4 regions of the Melissococcus plutonius ATCC 35311 genome follow, and region 2 is predicted to be linked to each of the others. Evidence: predicted binding sites of a transcription regulator. Region 2 holds the regulator's gene; each other region holds the start of a gene.

Region 1 (4,681 bases), 830 kb from region 2:
GGCAATTTCTATGTAGGTGAAAAACCAGGTACCTATCCAACAGGAACGTTTAAAGAAAAGATTGAACAAGCAAAAAAAATAACAGCCAAACCATCTGGTGAAAATAATGAAGGCAAAAATATAGCAAATTTATTAAAGAATGAAATTCCTTTAACGAATAAAATTAAATCTAGCCACTTAACATTATCAGGGAATAATGAGGATAAAAAAGAAGAACTACAATCAAATGAGACAAAGAATGAATTTGCCCTATTATCAAAAAATCAAGATTTACAAAAGACTGAAACCATTTCAACAAATGAATTATTTGCAGATGAGACAATGACAATTACTGTTGACGAATCAATGGATGAAAATTATTTTTCTGAGAAACATGCCACCCATTTAGGAAATATAAATAATAAAAACTCGATAAAGACCATACATACTGAACAAGAAACAACAGAAACATTGAATCAAAAGAATCGGTTTCCAGATTTAGAATATTTTGGTCAAATGCATGGAACCTATCTTTTTGCTCAAGGTTCCGATGGGTTGTACATTCTTGATCAACATGCGGCTCAGGAACGAATTAACTATGAATATTTTCGCGAAAAAATCGGTGAAGTAACAGATGATTTACAAGAACTATTAGTTCCATTAATTATTGACTATCCAAATACGGATGTCTTAAAAATTAAAGAAAAGAAAGACAAATTAAAGGATGTCGGCATTTATCTAGAAGATTTTGATCAGAATAGCTTTATTGTTCGTTCCCATCCAACTTGGTATCCATCTGGAGAAGAAGAAAGTATTATTCGTGAGATGATTGATATTCTTTTGACGACCGGTAACATCAGTGTAAAAAAATTTCGTGAAGAAACAGCTATCATGATGAGTTGCAAGCAAGCAATAAAGGCAAATCATTTTTTAAATGAAAAACAAGCACGTAGTTTATTAGAAAAACTTGCTACCTGTGAAAATCCATTTAATTGTCCACATGGACGTCCTGTTTTAGTCCATTTTACAAATTCAGATATGGAAAAGATGTTCAAACGAATTCAAGATCCACATTAATTTAGCTAACTAATAATGAATAGACGAACAAATCATAAATTTAATTTAAGAATAATGAATATTCAAAGTTTTGTTAATCTACAGATTTTTGTGTGTCACTCTAGCTTTAATGAGTTAGCTATTTAGTAATAATGCATCTATAAAGGAAATAAAGGCGAATCACTCGAATTATCTCGTTATACTCGTTATGATATGGATAAGGAGGGATAACTATGAAAAATGATAAAAATAGGGATGATTTAAAGAATAAACTTGATCCAATGAGTTACTCAGTCACACAAGAAAATGGTACTGAACCACCATTTACTGGTCAATATGATAATTTTTATGATGATGGTATTTATGTAGATATTGTAAATGGTGAACCACTTTTTAGTTCATTAGATAAATATGATGCTGGTTGTGGTTGGCCATCATTTACAAAACCGATTGAAAGAAAAGATATTACAGAAAAGACAGACCGCTCATTAGGCATACATCGTGTAGAAGTGCGTAGTAAGGAAGCTGATTCTCATTTAGGTCATGTATTTACAGATGGTCCAGTTGATCAGGGCGGCTTACGCTATTGCATAAATTCAGCGGCATTACGATTTGTACCTGTAAAAGACCTAGAAAAAGAAGGCTATGGTGAATATCTCTCATTATTTAAGTAAAGGCACAAAACATTTAATTTTTTACTCGTTAATCCATTGAATGATAAAATAATTAGCCAAAGTAATTTTTAATTAAAAATTATTTTGGTTTTTTGATTAAACAGTGATATTTGTTTTAGTTTTATGCTATTTAGTATAAAAATGCTAGGAATATTTATTGTCTAATTAAGAAATATAAATTCAAATTCTTGTTAGACTAGCAAACAAAAATCTATTTAATATGACTAGCTTAATATAAAGAAAATAAAATTAGAAAATACTAAGACAAATAAAGCTCCAATCTTGCGCATATTAATTCATTCTGTTTATATCAATAAGGCATGGCAGTCATCAGTGATATAATAAGTTTTATAAGATATCGATTAGTGTTCAATAGAATACATAATAAGAAGAATTAACTAAAATTATTGTTTTCTTCTTTATTTGTTTGTTTTATCAAAAAATGCAACTATTGACTACGATGAATGTATGCTAAAATAGAAACATATGTACGTATATTATTAGAAGGGTGAAAATAAATTTATGTTTGAATATATTATTGGTACCATTACTTTTATCAATCCTTATTATCTTGTTATAGAAACCAATGGCATTGGGTACCAAATCCTAGTGAGCAATCCTTATCATTATTCTGGAAAATTAGAAAAAAAGGTAAAAATTTATTTGCATCAGGTAATTCGAGAAGATGCACAATTGCTCTATGGATTTAGGGAAATGGAAGAGAAACAACTTTTTTTAAAGCTAATTGGCGTATCAGGTATTGGGCCCAAAAGTGCTTTAGCAATTTTGGCTTTGGAAGATCACGGGGGGTTAATCAATGCTATTGCAGATGAAAATGCAAGTTATTTAACAAAATTTCCTGGTGTGGGTAAAAAAACAGCACAACAAATGGTTTTAGATTTAAAAGGAAAATTAGATGAATTAGAAATGACACCAACAGCTGTAAAGGCAATGACAAATCAGCCAAAAGTTAAAACAAACCAAGCATTAAATGAAGCATTAGAAGCTTTGTGTGCCTTAGGATATAATGATAGAGAAATCAAACGAATTACGCCTGACTTGAAAAGTATGGATTCACAATCAACGGATCAATATTTAAGTCAAGCATTAAAGTTAATTATGAAATAATTTATGAAATTACTTTTTTAACAGATGAAGAAAGAATAGAAATTTATAATAAAAGTAAATTTTTTAAAAATAACTAGGTGAAAAGTCTGTATTTAATAGAGAAAGGGGGAATAATAAATGTCAGAAGAAGAACGATTAATGACAGCTAAAAGTAACCAACAAGATGAAATACTCGAAAAATCCCTTAGGCCTAAATTTCTAACTCAATATATTGGACAGGAAAAAGTCAAACAAGAATTAACAATTTATATTAAAGCAGCTTGTAATCGAAAAGAAGTATTAGATCATACTTTACTTTATGGACCACCTGGGTTAGGCAAAACTACTCTAGCAATGGTAACTGCCAATGAAATGGATGTAGGAATGCGAACCACAAGTGGTCCAGCGATTGAACGTCCTGGCGACCTTGTTGCTATTTTAAATGAATTGACTCCTGGTGATGTCTTGTTTATTGATGAAATTCATCGATTACCAAGAACGGTAGAAGAGATGCTTTACTCTGCGATGGAAGATTTTTATGTGGATATTATGGTTGGTCAAGGTACTACAGCTCATCCAGTACATTTTTCTTTACCACCATTTACACTTATTGGTGCAACGACACGAGCGGGCATGCTTTCTGCACCTTTACGTGATCGTTTTGGCATTATTTCTCACATGGAGTATTATACTGTGGAAGACTTGAAAGAAATTGTTATACGATCTTCAGATATTTTTCAAACAGAAATCATGGATGAAGGTGCTTGTGAAATTGCTCGTCGTTCTAGAGGAACACCTAGAATTGCGAATCGGTTATTAAAAAGAGTTAGAGATTTTGCACAAGTTCAATCAAATGGAGTAGTGACAAAAGATATCGCCGATAAAGCTCTCACTCTTTTACAGGTAGATCATCAAGGATTAGATTATATAGATCAAAAACTTTTAAAAACAATGATTGAATTATATGGAGGAGGACCAGTTGGACTAAGCACGATTTCCGTAAATATTGGTGAGGAAACTGAGACAGTTGAAGATATGTATGAACCTTTTTTAATTCAAAAAGGATTTATTAAGCGAACGCCAAGAGGAAGGATTGCTACGACACTTGCTTATGAACACCTTGGTTACCATACATACAATCAAAAAGAGTAAAATTCATTATTAGAAAACTCGAGGATGTAGAAAGTAATAAAATTTAATCAGTAAAACGAAATGAATTAAAATCTTTATTTCCTATTTAGTTTGTTTTATAAAATCTACTTCACGATTTTTTAAGAAATAAGGATGTTCTATTCAGTCGAGTATAGAATATTTTCAAGTTGTTTGACAAAAGAATTTTTAATAGTTATTCATCGTTAATTGATAGACTTCTTAAGTTTACTGTTAATTTTAGACTAGCCATTTAAAAAGAAAGTAAAAAAAAGTATAATAAAAGAGATTGTAAATAAATTAAAAGGGAATGTGAACCATGGACGATCGGTTAACTAAAGAATTAAAAGAACGTTACGGCATTGTTTTCCATGATGTCAATTTATTAGAACAGGCATTTACCCATTCTTCCTATGTCAATGAACACCGTTATTTAAAATTATCAGATAATGAACGCATAGAATTTTTAGGTGATGCTGTATTAGAATTAATTATTTCTCAGTATCTTTATCAAAAATATCAAAATTTACCAGAAGGTAAATTAACAAAAATGCGAGCAGCAATTGTTCGGGAAGATAGTTTAGCCAAATTTGCAAAGGAATGTCAATTTGATCAATATATTCTATTGGGCAATGGTGAAGAAAATTCTGGTGGACGTGAGCGTTCTGCATTGCTTTGTGATTTGTTTGAAGCTTTTTTAGGAGCTTTATATTTAG
Region 2 (4,681 bases):
GTTTTACTGTCAAGTTGTCGAAAATTTTTTAAATCTTCCATAGAAACATCATAGCCAGCTAAATGCAGTAAGCTATATAACATAGCAGATCCATGTCCGGCTGAAAGCACAAAGCGATCACGATCTGGCCAGTTCCTTGAAGTCTTTGGATTTATTTTTAAGAATTTTGTCCATAATGCATAAGCCATCGGTGCAGCTCCTAAAGGTAGGCCAGGATGTCCTGAATTTGCTTTTTGAACGGCATCAATGCTTAATGTACGAATCGTATTCACGCCTAATTGATCGACTTTGTCAAACAAAAAATCATCTCCTACTTAATTCCTCAATTTTTAAAGTTTGCACTTTTATTGTAATGTATTTTTTTTATGAAAGCAATTACTTATTGATTAAAATCCTATTCTCTGTTATGTAGTCCCTTTTCTTTTTGAATCCGTTTAAGTTTTTCAGGAGTAACATCATTTCCTTCAGGATCTATTACTTTCATGCCTTCAATATGATGACGCATGCCACCTCGAAAAGCTGTTAAATATTCTTCTCTTAATTGTTGTTGTTCCATCTTTTCTTCTTTTGTTAAAGGGGATTTTTTAGCTTTTCTAGCTAACTCATTAATTCTATGCAACTTTTCTTTGGATAGCATATTCTTCTTTCCTCCTGTCTTCTACTTACACAATCTATCTTATAAGATCTAAATAAAAAACACAACTAAATTAGATAAACAGTTAGAGAATGCTTTCATTACCAGATGACAGCCTATACGAACGCTTGTTTGATTCTCTTTACATTTTATGATAAACTAAAGTTAGCAATCAAAAGAAAGCGAGTGAGATTTTGGCGAAGCGAACTGAAACAAAACAATTAGAAGTATTAAAATATATATATGAACAGGTTGAATGCAAAGGATATCCACCAACCGTTCGTGAAATTGGGCAGGCAGTTTCTCTTTCATCTACTTCAACGGTTCATGGACATTTAGCTAGATTAGAAAAAAAAGGATTTATTCAAAGAGACCCAACAAAACCTAGAGCGATTGAAGTAACAGATAAGGGATTAGAAAAACTGGAACTTCAACCTAAAAATATTCCAATCATTGGAACGGTAACTGCTGGAAATCCAATTTTAACGTTAGAAGAGCCCGTAGGTGTGTTTCCTATACTTCCTGATCTACAGACTGAGGAAAATGAATTATTTATGCTAACCATTTGTGGGGAGAGCATGATTCATGCCGGCATTTTAGATGGTGATCAAGTCATTGTTCGAAAACAATCCACAGCTGACAATGGTGATATTGTGATTGCTATGACCAATCAAAATGAAGCAACGTGCAAACGATTCTTTAAAGAAAATAATTCTATTCGTCTTCAACCCGAAAATGATCAATTTGAACCAATTATATTAACAAACGTAACCATCCTTGGTAAAGTTATACGTTTATACCGCAATCATATTTAAACTATTCAATTTATTCAAATAAACCTAAAAACCCTTTACCTATTTAAATTTAATAGGTGAAGGGTTTTTAGATTTAATAAAATTATCCAATAATAACCTTAAATGGTTTTACTCTTGTTTTATTCATTTTTATAGACTTTTCGCTGATAGGTTTCAAATTCATAGGAATAATTATTTTTCTCGTCCGTTTCACCTTTACTTGTATTAATCTTAGTCCATTCTTCCCAATGAACTTTTGGAAATTGTGTATCTCCCTTGAAAGTATGGTGAATAACTGTGCGATAAAGTACTTCACAATAAGGTAAAAAAGCTTTATAAACAGTAGCCCCACCCGTAATAAACGTAATACCTGAAAAATTCTTTGCATAGTCTAATACTTCATTGATCGTATGCATCACCAAAACACCATCAGGTACCTGATAATGTTGATCATGGGTTAAAACAATCGTGATTCGATTTGGTAATGATCGTTTTCCCATGCCTTCAAATGTTTTTCTTCCCATAATTAAAGTATTGTTTTCAGTGGTTTGCTTAAAAAATTTCAAATCATTGGGTAAATGCCAAGGAAGTTTGTCATTTAATCCAATGGTTCCTTGTTCATCTTGTGCCCAAATTGCTGATAGCATATATGATTTCTTCCCTTCATTTTTATTAAACTGCAATAGGTGCTTTAATTGCTGGATAAGGCTGATAATTCTCAACCTTGATGTCAGCCATGTCAAAATCAAAAATGGAAGTTTTAGTTGTGTTTAAGACAAGCGTTGGAAGTTGTTTTGGTTTCCTTGTTAGTTGTTCATTCATTTGATCAATATGATTTTTATATAAATGTACATCGCCAAACGTGTGAACAAATTCACCGACTTCCAGCCCTGTTTCATGTGCAATTAAGTGTGTCAATAATGCATAGCTAGCTATATTAAATGGAACACCCAAAAATACATCGCCACTACGTTGGTAAAGCTGACAGCTTAATTTGTTATGACTGACATAAAATTGGAATAATGTATGACATGGTGGCAATGCCATTGATGGAATTTCTTCAGGATTCCACGCTGAAACAATTAATCTTCTAGAATCAGGTGTTTTTTTTATCATTTCAATCACCTGAGTTAATTGATCAATGAACTTTCCACTTTTAGTTTGCCAGCGACGCCACTGTGCACCGTAAATATTTCCTAATTCTCCATATTGTTGTGCAAACTCATCATCTGTTAAAATCTTATTACAAAAAAGTTGATGTTGTTCTTGATAAATTTCTGAAAATTTTGAATCTGTTAATACACGTTGGCCAAAGTTAGTCATATCTGGCCCAATATAGTCTGGACTTTTGGTGTATCGCTCGAATGCCCATTCATCCCAAATGTGATTATTATTTTCAAGAAGAAAGCGAATATTGGTATCACCTTTTAAAAACCACAATAACTCACTTTTAATTAAACCAAATGGAACACGCTTTGTCGTTAGTAAAGGAAATCCAGTTGAGAGATTAAAGCGCATTTGATAGCCAAAAATGCTTAGTGTCCCTGTACCTGTTCGGTCTTCTTTCGCTTCACCATTTGTTAAAATTTCCCGTCCCAATGCTAAATAAGCTTCTTCCATGTTCGTTAATTCCTCCTAATTATCTACAAATGCACTTAGGTATTCCCAACGTGCCATTTTTTCATCTAATTGTTGCTCAATCGTTGTTAATTCTTGTTGTAATTCCTCTAAACGGACAAAGTTATCGCCTTGTTGTGTCATTTCTTCTGTTAGTGAGATTACCTTTTTCTCTAATTGTGTAATTTCTTCTTCAATGCCAACCCATTCTTTTTGTTCCATATAAGTCAATTTTGTTTTCTCTTTAGGTTGATTTTTTTTCTTTACTGTTTTTTTAACCAATGTTTCTTTTTTCTCACTTTGTTTTTCTTGGTCTAAATATTCATCAATAGAACCAAGGAATTCATCAATTTTTCCGTTTCCTTGAAAAATAAGTAGCCTATCTGCTGTCTTATTTAAAAAGTAACGATCATGGGAAAGGGTGCCATTTTGCATTTTGACTTCATTGGCTGTTTCTTGTAGGTAAGCAATCATCCGTTTTGTTGGGTCCAAATTTTCACTTTGTTGTGTATAATAAGCCAGATGTACCGTTTGACCTACAGTATAACTGCCAGCTTCTAAAGGAAGCCGTCCGGATAAAATGTTCAATAAAGTCGTTTTTCCTGTCCCATTCTTTCCTGTGATACCAATTCGATCACCTGCTTGAACCAATAAATTAAATTCATTCAAAATGGTATGCTTATCTTTTTGATAATCTCCATTTTTAATTTCAATGACTTTTTTTCCTAGTCGTTGTGTATCAATACCAACTTCTAAAGCCTGCTTTTGTTTTACCTGATGTAAATTCTTCTTTAAGTCTTCAAAGCGATCAATTCTTGCTTGCTGTTTCGTTCCTCGTGCTTTTACACCAGCTCGTATCCAATCTAATTCTTTTTTATAAAGTTGTTTCCTTTTTGCCTCTTGCTGAATGGCTGTATCCTCTCTTTGTGCATGATCCAATAGATAATTTTCATAATTTCCTTTATATTCATAAAGCTTTTCAAAAGATAATTCAAAAATTCGATTAGTTACATGATCTAAAAAATAACGATCATGGGTGACAACCAAGAATGCTCCTTTGTAAGATGCTAAAAAATTTTCTAGCCATTCAATAGTTTCATAATCAAGATGATTGGTCGGCTCATCCAATAAAAGTAAATCAGGTGATTCAATTAATATTTGAGCAAGACCTACACGTTTTTGTTGTCCACCAGATAAGTCACTCATTTTTTTTTGTAAATAATCAATCCCTAATTTTTGTAAAATAATTTTAGCAGTGGTATCTGCCGACCAAGCATCGTATTTATTCATTTTTTCTTCTGCTTGTGCATACTGTTTTTGTGTTTTCTCATTCATCCCCAGCTGTTCAAGTGCTAATAAAGCCAATTCATAATCTCTAACTGTTTGAAGAAGTAGGGAATCACCTTGAAACACGGTTTGGATCACAGTTAAATTTGGAGAGAATGGTGGTTCCTGCGATAAATAGCCAATTGTATAATCGTTCGGATGCTGAATACTAGAAAGATTGCCTTCTCCTTTATCTTTTTTTGCCAGAATATTTAAAAGACTTGTTTTTCCGGTTCCATTGGTTCCAATCAACCCAATACGGTCTTTCGAATGAATGTTAAAGGAGAGGTGATCAAATAAAATCTTCTCA
Region 3 (4,681 bases), 500 kb from region 2:
ATTAGAATTGATTAAAAATACTTGTAAATCTAGAAAACAATATGCTTCAACTCCTATTACTTTGGATATGGCAATGGATGGACAAATTTCTTATCCAATTGAGGTAGAAGTAGGAGGCGCCACCGTCTTTCTTTTGCCAGTTGAAGGATTTTTTCAATACTAATGGGTGAACAGGTTAATTTGCACGATTATCAAGCAGATATCTATCAGCAATTGCAAAGAAGTTTTATAAATAAACATCTATCACATGCCTATCTTTTTGAAGGGATGAAGGGAACTGGAAAAAAAGAGTGTGCACTATGGTTGACAAAATTATTATTTTGTACACAAATTGTTAATAGTGAACCTTGTGATCGTTGTAATAATTGTTTGCGTGTTCAAAAAGAAGAGCATCCAGATGTTTTAAAAATAATTCCCGATGGTCAAACTATAAAAAAAGATCAGGTATTACGTTTAAAATCTGAATTTACAAAAAGTGGAATGGAAACAACTCAGAAAGTATTCTTAATTGAACAAGCAGACAAAATGAATGTAAGTGCAGCAAATAGTTTATTAAAGTTTTTAGAAGAGCCTAATAATGAAAGCATGGTTATTTTGGAAACAACTCAACTGATAAAAATGTTACCTACAATTCAATCACGTTGTCAGATACTTCATTTTCAACCATTGAACAAAAGAACTTTATTCAAAGCTCTGTTAAATGAAAAAGTAAGTCAAACTTCTGCTGAACTTCTGATAGAATTAACAAGTAGTTTCAATAAAGCGGTTGAATTATCTCAAGATGAATGGTTTAATGAAGCTAGAGAGACTATTGGCCAATGGGTTGAATATTTCAAAAAAGATGATCTACAAGCATTCATTTATGTACAAAAGAAAATGATAAAAATTTTTAAAGAAAAGGATCAACAAGCATTAAGCTTTGATTTATTACTTGCCTATTTTTATCAATTATTAAAACATTCAACTACTTTTCAAGATGAGAATCTTTCATTAGAAAAGATTACAAGTGATATGGAATTTATTTTACAAGCAAAACAAAAGTGGGAAGCAAATGTTAGTTGGCAAGGTGTTATGGAACAACTTGCTCTACATATCATTCATAAAAATAAGCTGGGAGGATGGAAATGGTAGAAGCAGTAGGAGTTCGTTTTCGTGAAGCTGGTCATATCTATTATTTTTCTCCTAGTACTTCTGAGTATTCTTATAATGAAAAAGTATTGGTCGAAACGCAACAATCAAAGCAATTAGCAACGGTTGTTATACCCAAGAAAGAGATAGATGTTGAGGATTTACCAGATGAACTAAAACCAATTTTAAGTAAAGCAACAACAAAAGATTTAGAAAAACATCAGAAAAATATAGAAGATGCACAAGAAGCATTGCTAATTGCTACAAAAAAAATTACAGAACATAAACTAGAAATGAAATTAATTCAAATTGAGTATGTTTTCGATAGAAGCAAAATGATTTTTTACTTTACTGCAGATGGTCGAATTGATTTTCGTGAATTGGTAAAAGATTTAGCAGCGATTTTTCGGACGAGGATAGAATTACGTCAAATTGGTGTACGAGATGAGGCGAAACTGTTAGGTGGGATTGGTCCTTGTGGTAGGCAATTGTGTTGTTCAACCTTTTTAGGTGACTTTATTCCTGTCTCTATAAAAATGGCAAAGGATCAAGGATTATCATTAAATCCTGTTAAAATTTCTGGATTATGTGGTAGTTTGATGTGTTGTTTGAAATATGAAAATGATGAATATGAATTGGCAAAGAAAGTACTACCTGATTATGGTAGTGAGGTTATAACACCAGACGGTAAAGGAAAAGTAGTCGGTTTAAATTTATTAAGTCGTTTGGTTAAAGTTCGCTTGATTGGACATGAGATGGCAGTTGACTACAGTTATGAAGAAATTAAAGAGGCAACAGAAATGGCACTGCAGAATGTTGAAAAAGGTGATTAAAAATGGATAAGCGTTCATTGTATGACGGCCTAAATTCGTTAGAAAGTGATTTAGAATGTACATTACTGCAATTAAAAGAAATTAAAGAGTCACTTCATGAATTGGTAGAAAAAAATACAACTTTAGAGATTGAAAATCAGCGATTACGTGAACATTTGCAAGAACTAAATCGATTATCTGTTAATGAGATAGATTCTTCAAAACAAGAATTATCAAAATCCCGTATGAATTTAGAAAAGTTATATGAAGAAGGATTCCATGTCTGTAACATTTTATATGGTTCGAGAAGAGAAAATGATGAAGAATGTGCATTTTGTTTAGAAGTGATTTATGGTGAGCGATGTAAATAAATGAGTTATAAAATAAATGCAAGCCGGTACAGATTGATATGTGTTGGTTTTTGTTTAATTGAAAATGAAAAAGAAAAATGATGAGGAGAGAAAAAGACGTACGATGCAAAAACAAAAAAGTTTTGAGAATATCGAGATAGGCTGTCTTTATCTTGTTCCTACTCCAATTGGCAATTTAGAAGATATAAGTGTTCGTTGTTTGAATTGTTTAAAAGAAGTTGATCTAATTGCAAGTGAAGATACAAGAAATACACAAAAATTGTTAAATTACTTCGAAATTATGAAATCACAATTGAGTTTACATGAACATAATTATAAGGAAAGAATACCAAGACTGCTGGAACGTTTAAGAAATGGAGCAAAAATCGCGCAAGTGAGTGATGCAGGTATGCCATCTATTAGTGATCCAGGACATGAATTGGTTACTGCCTGTATTGATGAAGGAATACCTGTTGTTGCCTTACCAGGACCTAGTGCTGGCATTACCGCATTAATAGCTTCTGGATTACTGCCACAGCCCTTTCTTTTTTATGGATTTTTACCAAGGAATAAAAATGAACAAAAACAGATTATAGAAGGACTAAGGGAACAACAAGCCACACAGATATTCTATGAATCACCTTACCGATTAAAACAAACTGTTCAAACTTTTGCCCAAATATATGGGCATGAACGCCAAGCAGTCATATGTCGAGAATTGACGAAATTACATGAGGAATATCTAAGAGGTACTCTTGAAGAGATATCTGATTATCTATCTAGGTGTACAATCAAGGGAGAATGCTGTTTATTAATTGCTGGTAAAACAAAAGAAGAGATTCAGTGGAACCTTGATGAGTTACCACCAATTAAGGAACAAGTTCAATTACTTATCAGAGATGGAAAAACTTCTAAAGAGGCTATAAAAGAAATAGCGAAGCAATATGGATTAAAAAAACAAGAAGTTTATAAAAAATATCATTTAGAATAATGAAATGAACCTTTCATTTTATAATCATTTTTTCATCGTATGAATAAAATTCATTTGTTTAGCAGAATAAAACAACTGAAATAACTATAGCTGATTAAAAGACTCTTTTTTTCTATCAAATTTTTTACTCACTTTAAAACTAGAGTTACTTTCGAACATATATTTTATATATAATCAATTTGAAAGGAAGCGGTGAGAAATGAGAAGCGAGTTAAGATTTCCTTTAAAGAAAGATACCTCAAGAAAAATTATTCATATCGATATGGACGCTTTTTTTGCTTCTGTAGAGGAACGTGATCACCCAGAATTGGCAAGTCACCCACTTGTAATTGCAAGACATCCAAGTGATACTGGTGGCAAAGGAGTAGTTACAACAGCGAATTATATTGCTCGTCAATATGGCATTCATTCGGCTATGAGCGTAAAAAAAGCCTATGAATTATGCCCACAAGCTACTTTTAAACCAGGAAATTATCAAAAATATTCAGAAGTTTCTCAGCAAATTCGCACTATTTTTTGTAGATATACAGATATAATTGAACCTGCTTCCATTGATGAGGCTTATTTAGATGTGACCATTAATAAATTACATAGCAAATCAGCCATTAAAATCGCCCGTTTGATCCAACAAACGATTTGGCAAGAATTACAATTAACTTGTTCAGCAGGTATCAGTTATAATAAATTTTTAGCAAAATTGGCTTCTGACTATCAAAAACCAAAAGGATTAACAGTTATTCTGCCAGAAGAAGCAGAAGATTTTTTGAAAAATCTTGCAATTGAAAAATTTCATGGAATTGGAAAGAAAACAGTTCCTAAAATGCATGAACTTGGCATTTATACTGGAAGAGATCTTTATCATGTCAGTGAGATAGTATTAATCCAGCATTTTGGTAAGATGGGCTATTCTCTATATCGTAAGGTTCGTGGCATTCATGATGCACCGGTAGACGCTACCAAGGATCGTAAATCAGTTGGAAAAGAACATACATATAGAAAGCCTTTAGCAACAGAAGAACAAGTAGTGACACAATTAAGGCAGTTGGCAATGAAAGTAGAAGCCTCTCTTCAACAAGCTCAGAAACATGGAAAGACCATTGTTTTAAAGGTTCGCTATGAAGATTATACAACCATCACTAAACGGGTTACACTACAAGAATATATTTATATGAAAGAAGACTTATTCTACCAAGTACAGATGATTTGGGAAAATGAGCTAGAATGGAAAAAAAATATTCGATTATTAGGAATTACGTTAACAAACTTAGCACCAATAACCTATAAAAATATTTCATTACCACTTTGGAATTAATGATTTAATGATTTAATGAATTAAATGGCGAATTGTTTATATTCTATTTTAGCTCGGCTAACGTTCAACTGTTCAGGAGAAATAGATA
Region 4 (4,681 bases), 320 kb from region 2:
CGCAGGGAGCATTTCGGGTAACTGCTTCTGACACTGAGCCAATAAACAAGCGTTCAATTGCATTTAATCCTGTTGCACCTAGCATAATCAAATCAACTTCATATTTTTGAGGTAATTCACGAGCAATCATGAGTTTTGGTGAACCATATTCGATAATTTTAAAGATATTTGTACAGCCTTGTTGCTTTGCTTCATTTTCATAATCACCTAAGATTTGTTCCGCCGTATTTTTCTCTTGTTCATCCATAAGCGTATCAACACCACTAAAAGGGGCATCAAAAGAAGAAACATTTACATAGGTGCGTATGTCGATAATGTGAACTAGTAATAATTGTGCTTTGTTACGTTTAGCAACATTAACTGCTTTTAAAAAAGCTAATCTCGCTTCATTAGATCCATCAATTGCTACCATAATTTTTTTATACTCTTGTAACATATAAAAAAACACTTCCTTTCAAAAACTCAATATTTAATTAATAATCTAATTGTAAAATAAAATTTTAAAAAAAGAAAATAAAAAAGAAAATTCGATTAAAGAATTTTCCTAGCGATATACATACTGAAAACTGTTGAAATTATTAAAAGAATGCAAATATAAAATAATGAAAAAATAAGTTGATTCGTTATTAAAATAATAATACCAATAGCAGCCATAAATAGATAACTGTAACCAAATAGATAGAAAGTTTTTTGGGTCTCATCTGTAGCATTCTTTTTTAGTAGAGCTAGAAAGATTTCTGTTTTTCTTAAGAGACAAAAACCAATAAACCCTAACAGAAGAATAATTAAAATTAATAAAAGGCGAATCATTTTTTTCCTCCATTAAAAATAGGTGAAAACAAATAGTAGTAATTTTATTTGTCTTCACCTATTTCTTTATTTAAATGATAAATTGAAATGTTATTCTTATTTATTTTAAAAGACAAAATGAAATATTTCCTCTAAAAACACAAATCCGTCGGTGCCGTTGTTCGTCTTGTTGTATTGATCCCGCAAATTAGCAGGTGGGCTCAACGACCTCAGCTTCGAACTACCAAGTGAAAAGGCATGTTACCGGCTTTGGTACAAGTCAGATCCCAAAGTATCAATAAAATGTTCGGTCAACACAGAAAAAGACAATACGCACATCACAGATTTGATGATTTTATCATAGCACATTAAAAACAAATCGGCAATAATCATACCTATATAATTTAAAGTTCTTCAGATTGCCACTGTTTAATCTGATTATATTGTTGTTGTAATGCTTGTTCATATCTACCAGTATTAATTGGTCTATAATAATGGACATTTTTTAAGGCATCAGGCAAATATTGTTGATTAATCCAAGCGTTCTTATAATGATGTGGGTATTTATAATTTGTACCTCTGCCTAGTTTTTTTGCCCCAGAATAGTGGGCATCTTTTAAATGAATGGGAACCTCTCCAGACTTTCCTTTTCGAATATCCGTTAATGCGTTATCGATAGCTGTTATACTTGAATTAGATTTTGGTGAAAGACAAAGATCAATTACCGAGTTTGCCAAGGGAATTCTTGCTTCTGGTAAGCCTAATTTTTCAGCGGCTTGTACAGCAGTTACAGCTCTCGCTGCAGCTGATGGATTACCAAGTCCAATATCTTCATAAGCGGTTACCATTAATCGACGACAAATAATTGGAAGATCTCCTGCTTCAATCAACCTACCTAAATAGTGAAGCGCTGCATCTACATCACTGCCACGAATAGATTTTTGAAACGCAGAAATCACATCATAATGAGCATCGCCATCTTTATCATGAGAGAGTGCCTTTTTTTGTATGCATTCTTCAATAATAGGTAGAGTAATTACTATTTTTTGTTCTTCATTTTTTTCAGTGGATTTAACGGCTAATTCTAATCCATTCAATGCACTTCTTAAATCACCGTTCGTACTTCTTGAAAGATGAACGAATGCTTCATCTTCTAGGACGACTGGATATTCACCAAGTCCTTGTTCTGTATTTTTTAAAGCATTGATTATAGCTTGCTTAATATCTTGTTCGGTTAATGGCTTTAATTCAAAGATTTGTAGGCGACTTCGAATAGCTGGATTAATAGAAATATAGGGATTTTCAGTTGTTGCACCAATTAAAATGATTTTACCACTTTCCAAATGTGGTAAAAGAAAATCTTGTTTAGTTTTGTCTAGACGATGAACTTCATCTAGTAATAAGATGACAGTTCCACTCATTTTTGCTTCATCAACAACGATCTGCAAATCTTTTTTTGTATCTGTAGCTGCATTAAGCATTCGAAATGCATAATTTGTTGAACCGGCAATAGCACTAGCAATGCTCGTTTTTCCGGTTCCTGGAGGACCATATAAAATCATAGAAGTAAGCATTTTTGTTTTTACCATTCGATAAATGATTTTATCCTTATCAACGAGTTGTTTTTGACCAACAACATCACTAAGTTGTTTTGGACGCATTCGATAAGCCAAGGGTTGTTGCATGTTTTGGCCTCCTTTACATTTCTTTGAATCTATTATACCATAAAGAACATGCATTCGCTTTTTGCCTTTTATCAAATTTAGATAGATAATAAATTAGATTTCATGTATGATAGGAATGATGAAATGAATAGGATACGCGAGATTTTTAAGAAAAAATCGACAGAAGAAATTGCGCAATTTTTACTAGGCATGTACTTAGAACATGAAACAGCTTCTGGGATTTTAGGTGGTTATATTGTAGATGTCGAAGCTTATTTAGGACCGGAAGATATGGCAGCACATAGTTTTGGTTTGAGAAAAACACCAAGACTTAAAACAATGTACGAAAAACCGGGAACAATTTACTTATATACAATGCATACGCATTTAATTCTTAATATGATTACACGTGAGGTAGGAATGCCACAAGGCGTAATGATCCGAGCAATTCAACCGATTAGTAGACTAGAACAAATGGAAATGAATCGTAAGGGCCAAAGGGGAAAAGAACTTACGAATGGGCCTGGAAAACTAGTAGCTGCATTAGGAATTACTAAAAATTTGTGTGGACAATCTATTTTTGAAAGTAAACTTAAAATTGTACCAGAAAAAAGAAATTATCCTAAAAAAATTGTTGCATTACCTAGAATTGGGATTCCTAATAAGGGTGCCTGGACAACAATGCCACTTCGATATATTGTTAGTGGCAATCCATATATTTCTAAACAAAAAAAATGTGACATAGATACACAAAATTTTGGCTGGCAAGGTGGAAATGAAACAGATGAAAAAAGAAACAATATTGACATATTTGGAACAACAACTAACCACCCAATTGGAAGATTATGACACTACTATTGAGTGGGATACGAAAAACCATGCAATTGTACTTGAATTTACTTTATTCGCTGAAAATTCAGTAGGAACTGATTGATGATAAGGAAGGAGTTTCTTCCGATGAGGCAATCATCGAATTTGAAGATGCTTTACTTTTTTATCATCCAGAGAAAACAAAGTTTGATCCAAATGATTATTTAACTACTATTCCCTATGAAGGAAAAAAAGGGATAAAAAAAGCAACGATTGAGGCTGTTGTTCTTTATTTGAAAGAAGTATTGTTAGATGGAGAAAGTGATTTAATGGACTTTTTGGCTGATGAAACAGTTGAAGTATTTGAATTGAATTGGTCTGAACAAAAATTTCAACGTATTGAAACTGAATGTAGTGCAAAGGAACAAGAAATTAGCTATTTACCTTATCCAAGTTATTGAGGAGGAAAATAATATGAAATGGGCAGAAATAAAGGTGGAAACAGCAAGTGAGGCAGTTGAAGCTATTTCAAATATTATGATGGAAGTTGGTGCGAGCGGTGTTGCGATTGAAGACGTGCTTGATATAGAGAATTTCCAAAAAGATAATTATGGAGAATTAATTGACAAGGCACAAGTGACTTCAATTGAAGAGGGTGCACTGGTTATGGCCTATTTTCCAGAAACAACTTTTCTTCCAGAAATTTTGCCGCTCATTAAAGAAAGTATTGCTAAACTTCCTTCCTTTGGATTGGCTATTGGTAAAAATCAGCTCACTATTAGTGAAGTCTTAGAAGAGGATTGGGCTACTGCTTGGAAAAAATATTATCATCCTGTTCGGATAACGCGTTTTTTAACTATTGTACCGAGTTGGGAAAATTATCATATTCAGTCAGAGAATGAACAAATTATCCGTCTGGATCCAGGAATGGCATTTGGAACAGGGACACATCCAACAACCCAATTAACTTTACAGGCAATGGAAGCACATTTACGTGGTGGTGAGACTTTAATCGATGTGGGAACCGGTTCTGGCGTTTTAAGTATTGCAGGGAAATATTTAGGTGCCAAAAAAATCTATGCTTATGATTTAGATGAGGTAGCTGTCACGGCTGCAAAAGAGAATATTCAATTAAATCATCTGGAAAAAGACATCGAGATAACGACCAATAATTTATTAACAGATATTTCTATTCAGGCAGAGATGATTGTTGCTAATATTTTGGCTGATATTATTGTTCTGATGTTAAAAGATGCATGGAATTTGCTGAAAACAAATGGAACATTGATTATTTCTGGTATTATTGAAGATAAAAAAGAAATGATTTTAGCAGAAATTCGTGAAACAGAATTTGTTATTGATCAAATTTTACAGCAAAATGATTGGTATGCATTTGTTTTAAAAAAAGTGGAGGAAGA

The links. Region 2 encodes LexA, which represses DNA repair genes until DNA is damaged. Its sites were predicted from a motif close to CNAACANNTGTTNG; they were not measured.
Region 1: the regulator LexA is predicted to act here: its motif matches at 2,189-2,202, upstream of ruvA (Holliday junction branch migration protein RuvA).
Region 3: the regulator LexA is predicted to act here: its motif matches at 3,434-3,447, upstream of dinB (DNA polymerase IV).
Region 4: the regulator LexA is predicted to act here: its motif matches at 2,518-2,531, upstream of MPTP_RS06260 (replication-associated recombination protein A).

The regions. Positions count from the first base shown of each region.
Region 1 covers NC_015516.1:313,600-318,280, forward strand. Annotated here, with positions in the region: gene mutL (DNA mismatch repair endonuclease MutL) at 1-1,056, shown strand, start outside; gene msrB (peptide-methionine (R)-S-oxide reductase MsrB) at 1,269-1,709, shown strand; gene ruvA (Holliday junction branch migration protein RuvA) at 2,232-2,837, shown strand; gene ruvB (Holliday junction branch migration DNA helicase RuvB) at 2,955-3,968, shown strand; gene rnc (ribonuclease III) at 4,285-4,681, shown strand, end outside.
Region 2 covers NC_015516.1:1,141,700-1,146,380, reverse strand. Annotated here, with positions in the region: gene tkt (transketolase) at 1-299, opposite strand, end outside; gene MPTP_RS04870 (DUF896 family protein) at 395-637, opposite strand; gene lexA (transcriptional repressor LexA) at 829-1,449, shown strand; gene MPTP_RS04860 (dihydrofolate reductase) at 1,569-2,075, opposite strand; gene MPTP_RS04855 (thymidylate synthase) at 2,101-3,048, opposite strand; gene MPTP_RS04850 (ABC-F family ATP-binding cassette domain-containing protein) at 3,064-4,681, opposite strand, start outside.
Region 3 covers NC_015516.1:640,647-645,327, forward strand. Annotated here, with positions in the region: gene MPTP_RS02710 (cyclic-di-AMP receptor) at 1-163, shown strand, start outside; gene holB (DNA polymerase III subunit delta') at 163-1,131, shown strand; gene MPTP_RS02720 (PSP1 domain-containing protein) at 1,125-1,961, shown strand; gene MPTP_RS02725 (DNA replication initiation control protein YabA) at 1,964-2,311, shown strand; gene rsmI (16S rRNA (cytidine(1402)-2'-O)-methyltransferase) at 2,415-3,281, shown strand; gene dinB (DNA polymerase IV) at 3,481-4,593, shown strand.
Region 4 covers NC_015516.1:1,460,431-1,465,111, reverse strand. Annotated here, with positions in the region: gene MPTP_RS06270 (universal stress protein) at 1-436, opposite strand, end outside; gene MPTP_RS06265 (hypothetical protein) at 532-810, opposite strand; RNA gene ssrS (6S RNA) at 949-1,139, opposite strand; gene MPTP_RS06260 (replication-associated recombination protein A) at 1,194-2,474, opposite strand; gene MPTP_RS06255 (DNA-3-methyladenine glycosylase) at 2,598-3,302, shown strand; partial or broken gene MPTP_RS06250 (DUF3013 family protein) at 3,238-3,724, shown strand; gene prmA (50S ribosomal protein L11 methyltransferase) at 3,738-4,681, shown strand, end outside.